DNA from 4 places in the Rhizobium sp. SG741 genome. Region 1 is predicted to be linked to each of the others. Evidence: predicted binding sites of a transcription regulator. Region 1 holds the regulator's gene; each other region holds the start of a gene.

Region 1 (4,167 bases):
GCCATGTTCGGCGCTCGACCCCATCGCAACCGCAAAGGTCGAGGATCTGATCCATGAGCTGCGGGAAAACTTCACCATCGTCATCGTGACGCATTCCATGCAGCAGGCAGCCCGCGTTTCGCAACGCACCGCAATGTTTCATCTCGGCCATCTGGTTGAGGAGAACGATACCGATAAAATGTTCACCAATCCCGACGATTTCCGCACGCAGGATTACATCATGGGCCGTTTTGGTTGATGATGCCGTGCGCGCGGCTCCTTTCACACAGTTCACCTTGAGGATAGAAAAATGGTCTCCACTCACATTCTCTCTGCCTATGACGAAGACCTGAAGTTCCTGACGCGCCGCATTGCGGAAATGGGCGGTCTGGCCGAGCAAATGGTCAGCGACAGCGTTCGCGCACTGGTCCAAAGCGATACCAGTCTTGCGCAGAAGGTCATTTCCGACGACGTCATTCTCGATCATGCGGAACGGGAAGTCGGCGACAAGGCGATCGTCACCATCGCCCGCCGGCAGCCGATGGCCGCCGACCTGCGCGAGATCATGGGCTCGATTCGCATCGCTTCCGATCTGGAGCGTGTCGGCGACCTCGGCAAGAACACCGCCAAGCGCGTCATCGCCGTGCAGGGCACAGGCGTTCCGCGGCGGCTTGCCCGCGGCATCGAGCATCTCTCCGAACTGGCGCTCAGCCAGCTCAAGGAAGTGCTTGACGTCTATGCCACCCGTTCGCCGGACAAGGCTGTGTCGATCCGAGAGCGCGACGAGGAAATCGACGCGATGTACACCTCGCTCTTCCGCGAGATGCTGACCTACATGATGGAAGATCCGCGCAACATCACCACCTGCACGCATCTTCTCTTCTGCGCCAAGAACATCGAGCGCATCGGTGACCATGCCACCAACATCGCCGAGACGATCTATTACATGGCGACCGGCGCCCAGCCAGAAGGCGAGCGCCCGAAGGATGATACCGCCAACACCGTTGGCGCGGTGACGGAATAATCTGGAAGCGAAGAAAAGGAGACCAGAGGCGCATGGTTCCGAGAGTTGCTGTTGTAGAAGACGAGGAAGCGCTCAGCGTTCTGCTGCGCTACAATCTCGAGGCTGAGGGCTTCGAGGTCGATACGATCCTCAGAGGCGATGAAGCCGAATTGCGTCTCCAGGAGCGCATCCCCGATCTTCTGATCCTTGACTGGATGCTCCCCGGTGTATCCGGCATCGAGCTCTGCCGCCGGCTGCGTATGCGGCCGGAGACGGAGCGCCTGCCGATCATCATGCTGACGGCCCGCGGCGAGGAAAGCGAGCGCGTGCGCGGTCTTTCCACCGGCGCGGACGATTACGTCGTCAAGCCGTTCTCGACGCCGGAGCTGATGGCCCGCGTCAAGGCGATGCTGCGGCGCGCCCGCCCGGAGGTTCTCTCCACGGTACTGCGTTGCGGCGATATCGAGCTGGATCGCGAGACCCATCGCGTTCACCGCAAGAGCCGCGAAGTGCGGCTGGGACCGACGGAATTCCGCCTGCTGGAGTTCCTGATGTCCTCGCCGGGCCGGGTCTTCTCGCGTTCGCAGCTGCTCGACGGCGTATGGGGACACGATATCTATGTCGACGAACGTACCGTCGACGTGCATGTCGGCCGCCTGCGCAAGGCGCTCAATTTCTCCAATATGCAGGATGTCATCCGCACCGTTCGCGGTGCGGGTTACTCCATGGAAGCTTGAGCGGGTACGCCCGTTCAGGCATCGACATAGCGGCGGAAACAGAAAACGGGCCTTTCGGCCCGTTTCGTTTATCTGATCTAGAGCGGCTACGCGTTTCACCGACTCGCGTGACGGCTCTATGCTATTGTTTTTACGCAATTCCAGGAAAACCGCTTCGCACTTTTCCTGGAATTGCTCTATGGGGCATCTCAGCCGCGCGGTTGAGCTGGCCGACGCCGTTCATGCACCGGCTGGTAGGCCAGGCGCTGATGGTAGCCGCAATAGGGCGATGCATCCGGGCTCTCGTTGCCGCAGAAGTGGAAATCGTCCTTCAGCGGGTCACCGACGGGCCATTTGCAGGTGCGTTCCGTCAGCTCGGTCAGGACGAGGCGCCGAGAGATCGGAACGACGACGTTGGCAGCCGGACGATATTGGATCTCGTTGACCGCATCGACCTCAATCTCTTCCTTGAGCATGGTCGCGCCCTGCTGGCGGGTAACCGTGCGGGTTGCGACGCGCGATGTATAATTCGATGCGCGGGGCGCCGAGGCGCCGCGCTTCGGCGTTCGGGCAGCGGTCGCCGTGCCGCCCGCCTTCGCTCGGCCCGGCAGGCTCAAGCGGTGCACCTTGCCGATGACGGCGTTACGGCTGACACCGCCCAGCTGCGCCGCGATCTGGCTGGCGCTCAACCCTTCGGACCATAGCTTTTTAAGCTTCTCGACGCGTTCGTCTGTCCAATTCATGCCCTGTCTCCGCTGTCGCGTTTCCGATGGCAGAATCCTTCACCATTGCCCCGCATAGGATCGAGGCGCGAAACGCTCTAAAATTGTGGTGACTAGTTCCGCCGCATGCAGTCTAGCAATTGGTTTTTAACCTAGTGTGAGGCTGACTCCGTGACAAGAGTCGCGGGAATCTTGAGGAATCGATTTCGAGGTTTTCCCCAACTTGCTGTCCTGGCGTGGCATTTATGCAATATGATCCGGCCAACGCATCCCGTTCGGCTGCGGCCGCTCTCTCGCACCTGCTAAATCGCCAGTTTTGTTGACATCGCGGTGCAAAACATCAATAGTGCCCACGCCGCCGCAAGGCGGCATTTTTGATTTTTTCGGACCCGTTTCATGGAAAGGAAGCGATTGGTCCTTAGGGTTGTGATCGAGGAGATACGCCATGGCCGAGACAGCGGCGCTTTATGACACCTATATGCGCGCTCCGCTGCGGTTCGAGCGAGGCGAGGGCGTCTGGCTGATCACGGAAAATGGCGAACGCTACCTCGATTTCGCGGCCGGTGTGGCAGTCAATTCGCTCGGTCATGCGCATCCCCATCTCGTGGCCGAACTGAAGGCGCAGGCTGACAAGGTATGGCACCTGTCCAACCTCTACGAAGTGCCCGGTCAGGAGAAGCTGTCGAAGCGGCTGACGGAAGCCACATTCGCTGACAAGGTGTTCTTTACCAATTCGGGCGCCGAAGCGCTGGAATGCGCCATCAAGACGGCGCGGCGCTATCAGTTTGCCAACGGGCATCCCGAGAAGTTCCATATCATCACCTTCGAAGGTGCCTTCCACGGTCGTACCATCGCGACGATCGCTGCCGGTGGCCAGGAAAAGTATATCGAAGGCTTCGGCCCGAAGGCCCCCGGCTTCGACCAGGTGGCTTTCGGCGATCTTGACGCGGTTCGTGCCGCAATCACCGATGCGACGGCTGCGATCCTGATCGAGCCGGTGCAGGGCGAGGGCGGTATCCGCCCGGCGACCAACGAATTCCTGCGCGGTCTCCGCGATATCTGCGACGAGCACGGTCTGCTCCTGGTGCTCGATGAAGTACAGTGCGGCGTCGGCCGCACGGGCAAGCTTTTCGCCCATGAATGGGCCGGCATCAAGCCCGATATCATGGCGGTGGCCAAGGGTATCGGCGGTGGTTTCCCGCTCGGCGCATGCCTTGCGACGGCAGAGGCAGCCTCCGGCATGAAGGCCGGCACGCACGGGTCGACCTATGGCGGCAATCCGCTTGCCATGGCGGTCGGCAATGCGGTGCTCGATATCGTGCTGGCCGATGGCTTCCTGGAGCATGTGCGTGATATGGCGCTGGTCTTCCGCCAGGGCCTTGCTTCGCTCAAGGATCGCTTCCCGGATATCATCGAGGACATCCGCGGCGAAGGTCTCATGCTCGGCATCAAGGCAGCCATCCCGCAAGCGGATCTGCTGCAGGCGATCCGCGCCGAGCATCTGCTGGGTGTTCCGGCCGGCAACAATGTCATTCGCCTGCTGCCGCCGCTGGTCGTGACCGCCGAGGAAGCGCGCGAAGGTCTTGCTCGCATCGAGCGTGCGGCCGAGCGTGTACGCGCCGCCCGCGTCAAGAAATCAGCCTAAGTTCGACGCCCGCAGTCGGGGCGTTCTTGCCCTATGCGGGCGTTATTGTTTTTTCTGGAGTACAGGTGAGGACATGGCTTCTCCGAAACACTTTCTCGATCT
Region 2 (4,167 bases), on a different contig from region 1:
GTCGTCGCCTTCGCGGCCCTTCAGCTCCAGCACCAGCGGTACCTTGCCGTCGCAAAGCCGCAGGAGCTGCTTCAATGTCGGGATCTTGTCCTTGGTGCCGCCGACCGAAAGCAGGCCGAGTTCGGCCGATGTGCGATCGCGCAGCTGAGCGGGCAGATTGCAGACGCGCTGCAGATCGTCGTCGTGGAAGACGACCGGGACGGCGTCCGAGGCATAATGCAGGTCGCATTCGATGGCAAAACCTGCCTCGATGGCCCGGGCAAACGCAGAGAGCGTATTCTCCCAGACCTCCTTGTTCATGTCATGATAGCCCCGATGGGCGACGGGACGTTCGGTCAACCAGGCATGCTTGGTCATCAGGCGATTTCCAGAATGGCATCGATTTCAACGGCGGCATTGAATGGCAGGGCTGCCATGCCGACGGCGGCGCGGGCGTGCTTGCCGGCGTCTCCCAACACGTTTGCCAGAAGATTGGAGGCGCCGTTGATCACAAGGTGTTGTTCGACGAAATCAGGCGTCGAGGCGACGAAGCCGTTCAGCTTGATGAGGCGCTTGATGCGGCCGAGATCGCCGCCGAGCGCTGCCTTTGCCTGCGCAAGAATATTGATGGCGCAGAGTTCGGCGGCGCGCTGGCCGCCGGCAACGTCGACATCCCTGCCGAGATGGCCTGTCACGCCGACCTTGCCGTTTTCCATCGGCAGCTGCCCGGACAGATAGAGAAGATTGCCGCTGATGACATAGGGAACGTAATTCGCGGCCGGTGCGGCGGCCTGCGGCAGAACGATGCCAAGTTCCTTCAGACGACCCTCTATAGCGTCGGACATTTTCATCTCCCGTTTTGTTGTAAAAACTTCAAAAATCCGGCATCAAGACTAAATTCCGTCAATTAGGACCGGCAGCCTCGTTTAAGCCGAAAGCGTTCTTATAACATCGCGTGCGAGTCCAACAGGAGATAATGAATGATCCGCTCGAGTCTTGCTGCAGCTGTCGTTTCGGGTCTGGGCGTTCTGTCTCTGGGAACTCCGGCAGCCCATGCGGCCGTTCCGAGTGGCCTCATTGCACATCGCGCCGTCTATGATCTCGAACTGAAGGACGCTTCCGATCGTTCCGGCATCGCCGGCATGTTCGGTCGCATGGTCTATGAATTCGAAGGCTCCGATTGCACAGGGTTCACCACCAATTTCCGCTTCGTCACGCAGATCGACACGGGCGATTCCACACGGGTCAGCGACCAGCAGACGACGACGTTCGAGGATCTGGCCAAGCGGGTGTTCCGCTTCGAAACCAAGTCCTATACCGACAGCCAACTCGACAAGGACGTGCGCGGCGCCGCGACCGACGACCAGAAGGGCATCAAGGTCGATCTGACTCAGCCGCACAGCAAGCAGATCGAACTCATCCAGAGCCGTTTCCCGACCGAGCATATGCTCGACATCATCCACAACGCCAAGCTCGGCAAGAATTTTTTCGAAGCCCAGGTCTTCGACGGTTCCGACGACGGCGACAAGCCATTGATCGCGACCACCGTCGTCGGCAAGCAGGAGACGCCCGCCACGGATGATCCCGACGCCGACAAGGCCGGCGCCTTTGCCAAGACCGCCTTCTGGCCGGTGTCCGTCGCCTATTTCAACGAGAAGTCCACGGGCGACGCCATACCGGTCTACCGCATGTCGTTCAAGCTTTACGAGAACGGCATAACGCGCGATCTCACCATGGATTACGGCGACTTCGTCCTCACCGGCAAGCTCACCAAGCTCGAGGTTCTCGATACGAAGGCCTGCCAATAGCTCTCGCCGGGCCGCGGCGCAAAGGGCAAAATTTTCGTCATAAAACTGTGATCCAAGTTTCACTATTGTGTGAAACGATCGGCGCGCTTGGGTGAGTCTGACTTTTGCCCGTGCCGATCTGGAATTGTATTGGGGCGCGCGGGGGGATTGATCGTCTTGGGGCGGTCGACAATGTTTTGCGGTCGGCTCTGTGTTTTATGTACGAGAAAGCACAATCTATGAGCAATACCGATATCTCCGCCGGTTCCAACGAGACTCTGCCTGTGGTCGCCGCTGATCCGGGTGAGATCGCCCGCATCGGCGATAGCATCGACATCACCGACCGCGCAGGGATTTCCGTCTACGGCGACCGCGCCCAGCAGTCGGTCTCCGATTATTCCGACCGGATTCTCCGGGAGGTCCGCAATCGGGATCTCGGCGAGGTGGGCAGGCTGCTGACCGAAATCATCATCAAATCGAAGAAGCTCGATCCGGCTTCCTTGAAGGACGAAAGCTTCCTGTCGCGCGTGTTTTCCTCATTCAGGGCCAGGGTGCAGCGCTTCAAGGAAGAGTTCGAGGATGTGGCGGGCCAGATCGACCGCATCGGGCTCGAGCTTGATCGTCACAAGGATATCCTGCGCCGGGACATCGCCCTTCTCGATGATCTGCACGAAGAGACGAAGCAGTCCATCCTGCAGCTCGATACCTATGTGCAGGCCGGCAAGAATTTCGTTGAGCGCTTTCGCGCAACCGAACTTCCGCGGCTGAAGAGTACTGCCGATGCGGCCTCCACCGGTCCTGGCGGGGGCATGCTGGAGGCGCAGGTCTATCAGGACAGCCTGCAAGCTCTCGATCGTCTCGAGAAGCGGGTTTTCTATCTGCAGCAGGCGCGCCAGCTCGGCATTCAGCAATTGCCGCAGATCCGCATCGTGCAGTCCGGCGACGAAACGCTGATCGAGAACCTGCAGGCAACCTCGGCGCTGACGGTGCCGGCCTGGAAGCAGAAGATGGTCATCCTGCTCGGCCTGAGCCAGCAGAAATCGGCGCTTGAATTGCAAAAGACGGTGACGGACGCCACCAACGACATGATCCGCGAGGCATCGAAGATGATGAAGGATCAGGCGATTGCCATCGAGCAGCAATCGCAGCGCGGCATCGTCGATATCGATACGCTCGCCGCCGCCAATCGCGACCTGATCGACACAATCAGCGGCGTGCTGAAGGTGCAGGAAGATGGTCGCGCCAAGCGGGCCGAGGCCGAGCAGCGGATGCAGAAAATGACCATAGAGCTCAAGAAGGCGATGATCGAGGCGCGGTGAACTGCATGAAGATCCGCACATTCGTTACCGGCCTGACGCTCGCCGCAGTTCTTGCGCTGAGCGGCTGCAATGTCGGCGGTGATGGCCCGAAGTTCTCGATCGTTTCCGGCTCGGAAAACACCGTCATTCAGCCGATCGTCGAAGAGTTCTGCAAGGAAAAGAAAGCGACTTGCAGCTTCACCTATGAAGGCACGCTGGATATCGGGCTCGCTCTCCAGAGCGAACAAGGCGTCGAACAGGATGCTGTCTGGCCGGCATCGAGCGTTTGGGTCGATATGTTCGACGTCAAGCGCCGGGTGAAGTCGCTGACGTCGGTGGCGCAGATGCCGGTCATTTTCGGCGTGCGCAAATCCAAGGCCGAGGCGCTCGGCTGGATCGGCAAGCCTGTCTACATGAAGGACATATTGGCGGCGGTGAAGAACGGCTCGCTGAAGTTCTTGATGACATCCGCGACGCAATCCAACTCGGGCGCCAGCGCCTATCTCGCAATGCTGTCGAGCGCGCTCGGCAACAAACCCGTCATCGAGCCGGGCGATCTCGACAAGCCGGATGTCCAGGGTGCTGTCCGGTCCCTGCTTGCCGGCGTTGAGCGCTCTTCTGGTTCCTCTGGCTGGCTCGCGGATCTCTATACGGACCAGGCTGCAAAGGGCGTGCTTTACGACGCCATGTGGAATTACGAAGCCGTGCTGAAGGAGACCAATGACAAGCTGGCCGGCATGGGCAAGGAGCCGCTTTATGCCATCTATCCGGCCGATGGCGTCGTGGTTGCCGATTCGCCGATCGGTTTCGTCGATCATGGGCGCGGGCAGGAGGTTGAGGCCTTCTTCAACCAACTCCTTGACTACTTGCGTTCTGCACCGGTGCAGAAGCGCATCGCCGATACCGGCCGCCGCATTCCGCTCGCGGATGTCACCGCCAAGCCGGACCCGTCTTGGAATTTCGATCCGACGCGTCTCGTGACGGCAATTCGCATGCCCGAGCCCGCGGTGATCCGCCAGGCGCTCGATCTCTATCAAGTGGCATTGCGTAAGCCGTCGCTGACCGCCCTCTGCCTCGATTTTTCGGGTTCGATGGAAGGTAAG
Region 3 (4,167 bases), on a different contig from region 1:
ACCAGCGACGCTCGGGGCGATGCTCCTTTTCCTCGAACTCGCGTCGCACGGCCCGGATCTTCTTGCGCAGCTCGATGCCGAGACGGATCGTGTCGTCCCACAACACCACGCCCGAGCGACCCTTCATCATCTGCGCGCCCACGTCGAGCGAGGCAAACAACGGGTAGAAGGGCGAGGTCGAGGCGTGCTGCATGAAGCTCTCGTTGAACCGCCGATGCTCCACGCGGCGCTTCTGGCCGGAGATATGCCGATCCTTCATGTGTATCTGGGACGCCTGCGAGAAGCTCGCGAGCTGTTTATGGGTAGATTGCGTGGCGATGATGCCCGGCGCGTCGGGGCCAAGATCACCAAGGCCCATGGCAAAGCGTCCGGTATATAGCGGGTGAAATTTCATGAAGCCCGCCCATGCCTCGTCGAAGAGGATATAGTCGCACAGGTGCCCGATGCGCTTGAGGATCATCTCGGCATTGTGGATCGTGCCGTCATAGGTGCACTGCTCCACCACCGCGACGCGGAACGGACGCGGCTTCTTATAGGCATCGGGATCTTTCACCAGCGGATGAGTACGGATGCGCTCTCGCAGGGCCTCCTCGTCCAAGGCTGAGAAATCTATCGGACCGATCAGCCCATGGACGTTGCGTTTGGTCGGCAGGTAGACCGGAATGCCGCCGGAGATCATCAGAGCGCCGTGATGGGCTGCTTTGTGGTTGTTGCGGTCGAACAGCACCAGATCGCCGTCGGTCACGAGTGCGGAGAGCGCAACCTTGTTGGAGGTGGAGGTGCCGTTCAGTACGAAATAGGTCTTCTCGGCGCCGAAGATCTTGGCTGCCTCCTTCTGTGCAGCAAGTGCCGGCCCCTCGTGGGTCAGCAGGTCGCCGAGGTCGAGCACCGAATTGTCGAGATCGTCGCGGAACACCGCTTCACCCAGATGCTCCATGAACACCCGACCGATGGGGCTGCGGCTGTAGAACACGCCGCCATTGTGCCCAGGGCAGGTCCAAAGCTGGTTACCTTCCTCGGCATAGTCTACCAGCGCGCCGAAAAACGGTGTCTTCAACGTCTCGGCATATTGCTTGAGCCGGCTGATAAGGTTCTTGGCGATGAAGGCAGGCGTTTCCTCGGAGAGGAAGACATAGCCGTCGATGAAGTCGAGCACCTCCACCGGCACGTCCTCGAAGCGTTTACGGCGGATAAGCAGGATGATCGGGAATTCGAGGCCGCGGCGGCGCATCAAATTGATGAGAGAGGCAGTCTTGCCCTCGAGCCCCTTCTTGCCCCAGTCGACCATCATGCAGCCGATGGCGGCGTCCGTCTGTACGGCGATCTCTGCGTCTTCCAGATTGCGCGCGCGCACAACCTCGAAACCTGAGCGTTCGATTTCCTCAACGATCTGGTTATAACGGGTTCCTTCCAAATCCTCGTTGTCGAAGGCCGGCGTCGCGAACAAAAAGTTAAAACGTCTGAAATATTCCATCTGGCCACCCGTTCTTGATTCGGCACGAGGTGTCGACGCATTTCATGACGTGGTTGTGACAGGGTACCGAATGTCCGAGAGACCGCAACAGTCTTTTCGGAGACAGAGCTGTGAGGACTGCAAATCTCCGCACTTGGCGCGAAGGGACAGCTACCTCTGTGAAAAAGCATCGAAGAAAGACCCCGTCGAGAGGGCGCTTAAGCTATTGAAATAGATTCGGCTTTCCGGACTGATGGGGATCACGACAGGCATCGGTCACGATCTCGCAGATGACCTGATTTTGCTATCAATTTCAAATCGTTGTCGAGATTTTCAACGGGTCGGCGTTCTGCGCCTGTTTACACTGATGTGTGGCGGGCAAGCGCTTTATGCTGGTCCGGGGCTATGAAGGGTCTTGTAAACAATCAATATATATTATATGAAATTATATAATGATTGTTTGGAGCCGTGTTATGAACCTTGTTAACGTCAGCGACCTGGTGACGGTGTCGGATCAACCAGACCCTACTGCCTTCGTTTCCCTTGTCGAACAGGGGTTCGCCGCCGTCATTAACGCCAGGCCGGATGGTGAAGAGGCAGGCCAACCGGGCAATGCCTCGGAATCCGCCGCTGCGCGATCGGCCGGCCTTGGCTATGCGTTCGTGCCGGTCACGGGTCGGACCATCACCGAGGCCGATATCCGCGCCTTCCAGAAAGCGATAACCGATGCGAAAGGGCCAGTCCTGGCCCATTGCAAGAGCGGGACACGGGCGCTCACGCTCTACGCGCTTGGTGAGGTGCTCGATGGGCGGATGAAGAGCGAGGATATCGAACTTTTCGGCAAAGGCCACGGCTTTGACCTGTCCGGCGCGGCAGGCTGGCTTAAGCGGCAGGCCGGGAAAGCGCCGCGCGTCAAGGGTTTCTACGATGCACGCACCGGCAGCATCCAGTATGTCGTCACCGATCCGGCGACGAGAGCCTGCGCCATTATCGATCCCGTGCTCGACTTCGACGAGAAGTCCGGCACGACCGCGACCGTTCATGCCGATGCGATCCTGGACTATGTGCGGGCCGAGGGGCTTACGGTCGAATGGATTCTCGACACCCACCCCCATGCCGACCACTTCTCGGCTGCACACTATCTGAAGCAGAAGACCGAAGCGCCAACGGCGATCGGCTCCCGCGTGGTCGACGTGCAGAAGCTCTGGAAGGGCATCTACAACTGGCCGGAGTTGGCCACGGACGGCTCGCAATGGGACAGGCTTTTCGCCGATGGCGACACATTCAGTGTCGGTACCCTTGAAGGCCGCGTGATGTTCTCGCCCGGCCACACACTCGCCTCCGTCACCTATGTCATCGGCGACGCCGCCTTCATCCACGATACGATCTTTATGCCAGATTCAGGCACGGCACGCGCGGATTTCCCAGGCGGCAGCGCCAAGGCTCTTTGGAACTCGATCCAGCGGATTCTGGCGCTTCCCGACGAAACGCGGCTCTTCACTGGCCACGATTACCAGCCGGGCGGGCGAAATGCGAAGTGGGAAAGCACGGTGGGCGAACAGAAGCGCGACAACGCGCATTTGTCTGGCATGACGGAGGACCGATTCGTCGCGCTTCGCGAAGCACGAGACCGGACGTTGTCGATGCCGAAGCTGATCCTCCATGCGCTTCAGGTGAATATTCGCGGCGGTCGGTTGCCGGAACCGGAGGATAACGGTCGGCGCTACCTCAAATTCCCGCTTGACGCGCTGGAGGGGGCCGCATGGTGACGGGAATCGAAAGATCGGCGCCCGCCGCTTTGGCGCCTGAGGAGATGGCAGGCCGGGCAGGCGAGGTCGCGACACTCTTGAAGACGCTGGCGCATCCCGTGCGGCTGATGCTCGCCTGCGCGCTCGCCGAAGGCGAATATTCGGTTAGCGCGCTGGAGGAGAAACTTGGCATCCATCAGCCGACACTCTCCCAGCAACTCGGCGTGCTGCGTGAGGCGGGCATCGTCGAAACACGCCGGGAGGCCAAGCAGATCTTCTATCGTCTGACGGAAGAGAAGGCGGCGCAACTCATCCAAGCGCTCTACGCTATTTTCTGCGGACCGGAGGGGCGGAGATGACGCCTTATCTACCCTCACTTTTCGGCGGGATGCTCCTCGGTGCCTCCGCCGTTCTGCTGCTCGTTGTCAACGGTCGGATCGCCGGCATCAGTGGGATCGTCGGCCGTCTCCTCGGCGGATATCAGGTTCCAGCCAACATCGCGTTCGTCGTCGGTCTCATGGCCGGCCCGCTCCTTTACGCCGCAACCTATGATCGTTACCCCGCAGTGACGATCGCGGCCCCTTGGTACCTTGTGCTTGCCTCCGGGCTGCTTGTCGGCATCGGCACCCGCATGGGCTCAGGTTGCACCTCCGGTCATGGGATTCTCGGCCTCGCTCGTTTCTCGAAGCGCTCCTTCGCGGCGACCGCGACCTTCCTGGCCGCGGGAATCATCACGGCGACCACCATGGGGATACTGAGATGACAGGTCTATCCTACGCGCGCCTCGCTGTTGCCTTCCTTTCGGGGATGATCTTTGGCTTCGGCCTGTCGCTCTCCGGAATGGTCGACCCCGCGCGCGTCCTCGGCTTCCTCAATTTGGCCAGTGGCCATTGGGATCCGAGCCTGATGTTCGTGCTCGGCGGTGCGGTACTCATCGCGGTGCCGGGCGTCATGCTCCAGCGCCGC
Region 4 (4,167 bases), 380 kb from region 1:
CTATGTCGCTCACAACGCCATTTCGGCCGCCAGCCTTCCCAAGCTGATCAAGGATATCCACGGCGCGCTGCAAGCTTTGCGCAGCTCTGCTCCCGTTGCCGCGCGCAGCAATCTGGTGCCGGCGGTGGATTTGAAGAAATCGGTGACGAACGACTATATCGTCTGCCTCGAGGACGGCAAACGCTTCAAAACGCTGAAACGCCATTTGCGCGTGCACTACGGCATGACACCTGAGGAATATCGCCAGAAATGGGGTTTGGCGCCAAACTATCCGATGGTCGCACAAAATTATGCGAACCGTCGGTCGGAACTCGCCAAGCTTTCCGGTCTTGGCGCCAATGGCAACAGAAAGGAAACTGTTCGCTAGGGCAATTCCCGGAAAAGTGCGTAGCGGTTTTCCGTTCGGAATTGCGTAAAAACAATAGCATAGAGCGGTCAGGCGATTCCGTGAAACGCGTAACCGCTCTAGCACGTCCGCGTGAGAAAGCGTGCGGATCACGACGGGGATTGCGGACGTTTCGCCGTACCAGCTGTGCGGCGCTACGCTGCAAGGATAATGGCGCCCTACGAGGGGGCGCCATTATCTTTTTGGGCCATTTGTCGGGCAAAATCGGCAGGGCCGATGAAACGTGTCGATCAGAAGACCTGACGGAGCACAAGGAACAGCATGAAGGCGAGCGCGATCGAGGCCGGCAGCGTCAGGATCCAGGCCATCAGCATGTTCCGCACGGTCGACCACTGCAGGCCGGAGCCGTTCGCCGCCATGGTGCCGGCGACGCCCGAGGACAGGACGTGCGTGGTGGAAACCGGCAAGCCGAGGTGGTCAGCCGCACCGATCGTCAGCATGGCGACGACTTCGGCGGCCGCACCCTGGCCGTAGGTCAGATGGGTCTTGCCGATCTTTTCGCCGACGGTGACGACGATACGCTTCCAGCCGACCATGGTGCCGAGACCGAGTGCCAGCGCCACGGCAACCTTCACCCAGAGCGGGATGAACTTCGTCGCATGGTCGACGGCGGCGTGATAGTTGGTAACGGCCTTCAGATCGTCGGCGCTCATCGGCAGCAGCTTCTGCTTGTCGATCAGCTTCAGCGATTCACCGATCAGATAGATGTCGTTGCGCACGTTGCCGACGAGCTCGTTCGGCAGCTTTTCGACGCTCGGATAGGCGGCGATCTCGGCGCTGGTGGTGTGGATATAGGCCTGAAGTGCAGGCGTCGTTGCATCCGACCATGTCTTGCTCTTGACGGCATCGCTGACGGCGGCCTTCGGATCGGCAGGCGCGGTCACACCGGGCTTCACATACTTGCCGAGCACGGTTTCGACCTGCGCCGAAGCGGCCTTGTAGGCCTCGAGATAGTTGATGTCGGGCGTCTTGTTGAGAGCGAAGGCGGTCGGGACGAGACCGATGAGGATGAGCATGATCAGGCCCATGCCCTTCTGGCCGTCATTCGAGCCGTGGGCAAAGCTGACCCCGGTGCAGGTGAAGATCAGCAATGCGCGAATCCACGGCGGCGGCGGCGCGTTGCCCTTCGGCGCTTCATAAAGCTCCTTGTTGCGGATCAGAACCTTGGAAACCAGCAGCAGCAAAGCGGCCGCACCGAAGCCGATGATTGGCGACAGCAGCAGCGACATGCCGACGCTGCTGGCCTGCGACCAGTCGACGCCGCTGGTGGCGGAGCCGGCGGGTGCCAGAAACTGATTGGCAAGGCCGACGCCGATGATGGAGCCGACGAGCGTGTGCGAGCTCGACGCCGGCAGGCCCAGATACCAGGTACCGAGGTTCCATATGATGGCGGCAGTGAGCAGGGCGAAGACCATCGCAAGGCCCGAGCCGGAGCCGACCTGCAGGATCAGTTCGACGGGCAGAAGCGCCAGTATGCCGAAAGCGACGGCGCCGGAAGAGGTCAACACACCGAGGAAATTGAAGAACCCGGACCAGATGACGGCGAATTCGGCCGGCAGCGAGCGGGTGTAGATGACGGTGGCGACCGCATTGGCCGTATCGTGGAAACCGTTGACGAATTCGAAACCCAGCGCGATCAGCAGCGCGAGGCCGAGCAGGATCCACGGAACCGCAGCTGCCTCGGCAAGATCGTTGCCGAGAGCGTAGCCGACATAGGCGAGGCCGCCGAGCACGACGACGCCGAAGAGCGGCAGAAACCATTTCGCCGAACCGCTGGCGCCGTGAATTGGGTGATTGGCGTTGCCACCCTCCACGTTGTTTGAAACGACGTTCACCATCTCAAACTCCCTTATGGCAAATGATATCCCTGATTTAAGCGCCGTTCATGAAACTCTCGTGACGCCTGTAAAGACCGATAGGCGTTTTGCGAATGGGCCGGGATTTCCTTATGGAAAGATGACGAAGCGGCAGAAGAAATCCTTGCTCCGGAGGGCAATCCTGGCGGCTCTCGATTTCGCCGCCAAAACGCCTTTTTCGGTTCAGCCCGTGTTCATCCGCTTGGGTTTTAAATCCCGCATGTAAGGGACTTGGATAGAGGACCACCAAAATGAGATCGTCCGTGTTTGCCATCGCTGCTTTACTTGGTGGCCTGGCTGTATCTTCGGCAGAAGCAATGCCTGTTCCCGCTGTCGGGACAACGGCTGCCGTGCCGGTCGTGAAAGTTGACTATGCCTGCGGTCGTGGCTGGCATGTGACCCGCTGGGGCGAATGCCGCCCGAACCGGTGGGGACCGCCGCCGCCGCGTTATGGCTGGGGGCATAGGCCGCCACCGCCATGGGGCTGGTACGGTCATCGCGACTACCGCGATGGCTGGCACGGAGACGGCCGCTGGCGCCGTCATCGCGACTGGTGAAATTAAAACACCGCCGCAAGCTCTGCGGCGGTGTTTTTTTAAAGCGATTCCAGGAAAAGTGGCTAGCGGTTTTCCGTCCGGAATTGCGCGAAACAACAATATAGAGCGGCTATGCAATTCCCCGAAACGTGTAACCGTCTCTAAGGACGGGGTTCTGTCCGCAGCGCCCGCGCCGTCAGCCACAGTCCGGCGACGGTTGCCAGCAAGGCCGACAGGATGGCCAAGAGGCTTCTGGCGTGCAGAATGATGTCGGTGAGTTTCGGCCGGATCATGTCGGCAGTATTGAAGCTTTCGCCGCTGAATTTGCACAGGATAAGCGATAGATTGTTGTGCACGAGCGTAGCGTCGATCTCCGAGACGAGATCGCCGACGGGCGCCGTTTCATTCTTCATCGTCCGCATATGAAGCAGCACCGCCTTGGCTGCCGCGAGATAGGCGTGCGAGCATTCGTTGAACGGACTTTCCTCGTCGCTCACACTGCCGGGCATCATCCCCCAGAGACAATAGGCGCGCTGGATCTGCGCGAAATTCAGCAGGCGGCGGAAGGTTTCGTCGGTATCCGATGCGTTTTCCGCAAGCGCGACGATCCGCCCGTAATAGGGTGCGATGACAGCCATTTCGCCATGTGGGAGGCTTGGTATCGGGATGCCGGTTTGGTTTCCCGACGAGCTGCCGCCATGGGCGGCAAGCACTGTCGGCCAACAAGACAGCACGAGGCAGAGCGCGGCGAGCAAGGCGCCGCTTCTATGCAGGCGTTTCCCGCGCACGAGATCATGCGCGGGATGGGATGGATTTGCCATGCTAGGCTCGGCGTAGCGCCGGGTTGCGGTAGCGTGTCTGCGGCAGCTCTCGCTCCGCCCAGGCTCCGAAGGCAAGCCCGAGGGTGGCCCACAGGATCGCGTGCATACCGAGCGATGCAATCCGGAACCGCCAGAGCACAACGGCCGAGAACTGTTCCGGCACTTCGTTGATCGACGGAAGCAGGTACTGGATCAGTGCGATGAAGACGATGTAGCCGATGCCGGCAAGGATCGCCCCGTTCCATGATCCGTAACGTGCCGCCAGCCGGCGACCCAGCCCGACCGCGACGATCATGCCGACGATCGAAGCAACGATCATGATGAAGAACAGCTCGGTCCTGGCGCCGATCGTGTCGGAATTGCCGACCGCTGGCGGGTTTGCCGGGTACTTGATATCGGGGACGAGCGAAATCGTCACGAAAGCCGCGATTGCGAGCAATGCTGCCGTGCCACGCGCGCCGAGCGGGCTGATGCGGCCGTAGACGAAGGAGAAGACCAGCGCGAACAACCCGCCGATTGCCGTCGAAAAGATCACGGTGCCGGTGAAA

Evidence for each region. The regulator PhoB, encoded in region 1, activates phosphate uptake and scavenging genes when phosphate is short. The targets are predictions, from matches to a motif close to TGTCATNNANCTGTCAT.
Region 2: a site for PhoB is predicted at 1,823-1,839, ahead of FHT29_RS12275 (toxic anion resistance protein). Genes of this name have one in related genera too.
Region 3: a site for PhoB is predicted at 1,519-1,535, ahead of FHT29_RS28665 (Orn/Lys/Arg decarboxylase N-terminal domain-containing protein). Genes of this name have one in related genera too.
Region 4: a site for PhoB is predicted at 2,292-2,308, ahead of FHT29_RS08490 (inorganic phosphate transporter). Genes of this name have one in related genera too.

The regions. Positions count from the first base shown of each region.
Region 1 covers NZ_JAAZQP010000003.1:391,560-395,726, forward strand. Annotated here, with positions in the region: gene pstB (phosphate ABC transporter ATP-binding protein PstB) at 1-238, shown strand, start outside; gene phoU (phosphate signaling complex protein PhoU) at 290-1,003, shown strand; gene phoB (phosphate regulon transcriptional regulator PhoB) at 1,036-1,719, shown strand; gene FHT29_RS10380 (GcrA family cell cycle regulator) at 1,908-2,441, opposite strand; gene FHT29_RS10385 (aspartate aminotransferase family protein) at 2,866-4,065, shown strand; gene argF (ornithine carbamoyltransferase) at 4,139-4,167, shown strand, end outside.
Region 2 covers NZ_JAAZQP010000004.1:153,903-158,069, forward strand. Annotated here, with positions in the region: gene FHT29_RS12260 (glycerophosphodiester phosphodiesterase) at 1-357, opposite strand, end outside; gene FHT29_RS12265 (RidA family protein) at 357-824, opposite strand; gene FHT29_RS12270 (cell envelope integrity EipB family protein) at 960-1,787, shown strand; gene FHT29_RS12275 (toxic anion resistance protein) at 2,006-3,085, shown strand; gene FHT29_RS12280 (substrate-binding domain-containing protein) at 3,091-4,167, shown strand, end outside.
Region 3 covers NZ_JAAZQP010000014.1:148,974-153,140, forward strand. Annotated here, with positions in the region: gene FHT29_RS28665 (Orn/Lys/Arg decarboxylase N-terminal domain-containing protein) at 1-1,474, opposite strand, end outside; gene blh (bifunctional sulfur transferase/dioxygenase Blh) at 1,927-3,222, shown strand; gene bigR (sulfite-sensing transcriptional repressor BigR) at 3,216-3,560, shown strand; gene FHT29_RS28680 (YeeE/YedE family protein) at 3,557-3,964, shown strand; gene FHT29_RS28685 (YeeE/YedE family protein) at 3,961-4,167, shown strand, end outside.
Region 4 covers NZ_JAAZQP010000003.1:9,351-13,517, forward strand. Annotated here, with positions in the region: gene FHT29_RS08485 (MucR family transcriptional regulator) at 1-367, shown strand, start outside; gene FHT29_RS08490 (inorganic phosphate transporter) at 637-2,244, opposite strand; gene FHT29_RS08495 (hypothetical protein) at 2,514-2,819, shown strand; gene FHT29_RS08500 (hypothetical protein) at 2,960-3,619, opposite strand; gene FHT29_RS08505 (CbtA family protein) at 3,621-4,167, opposite strand, start outside.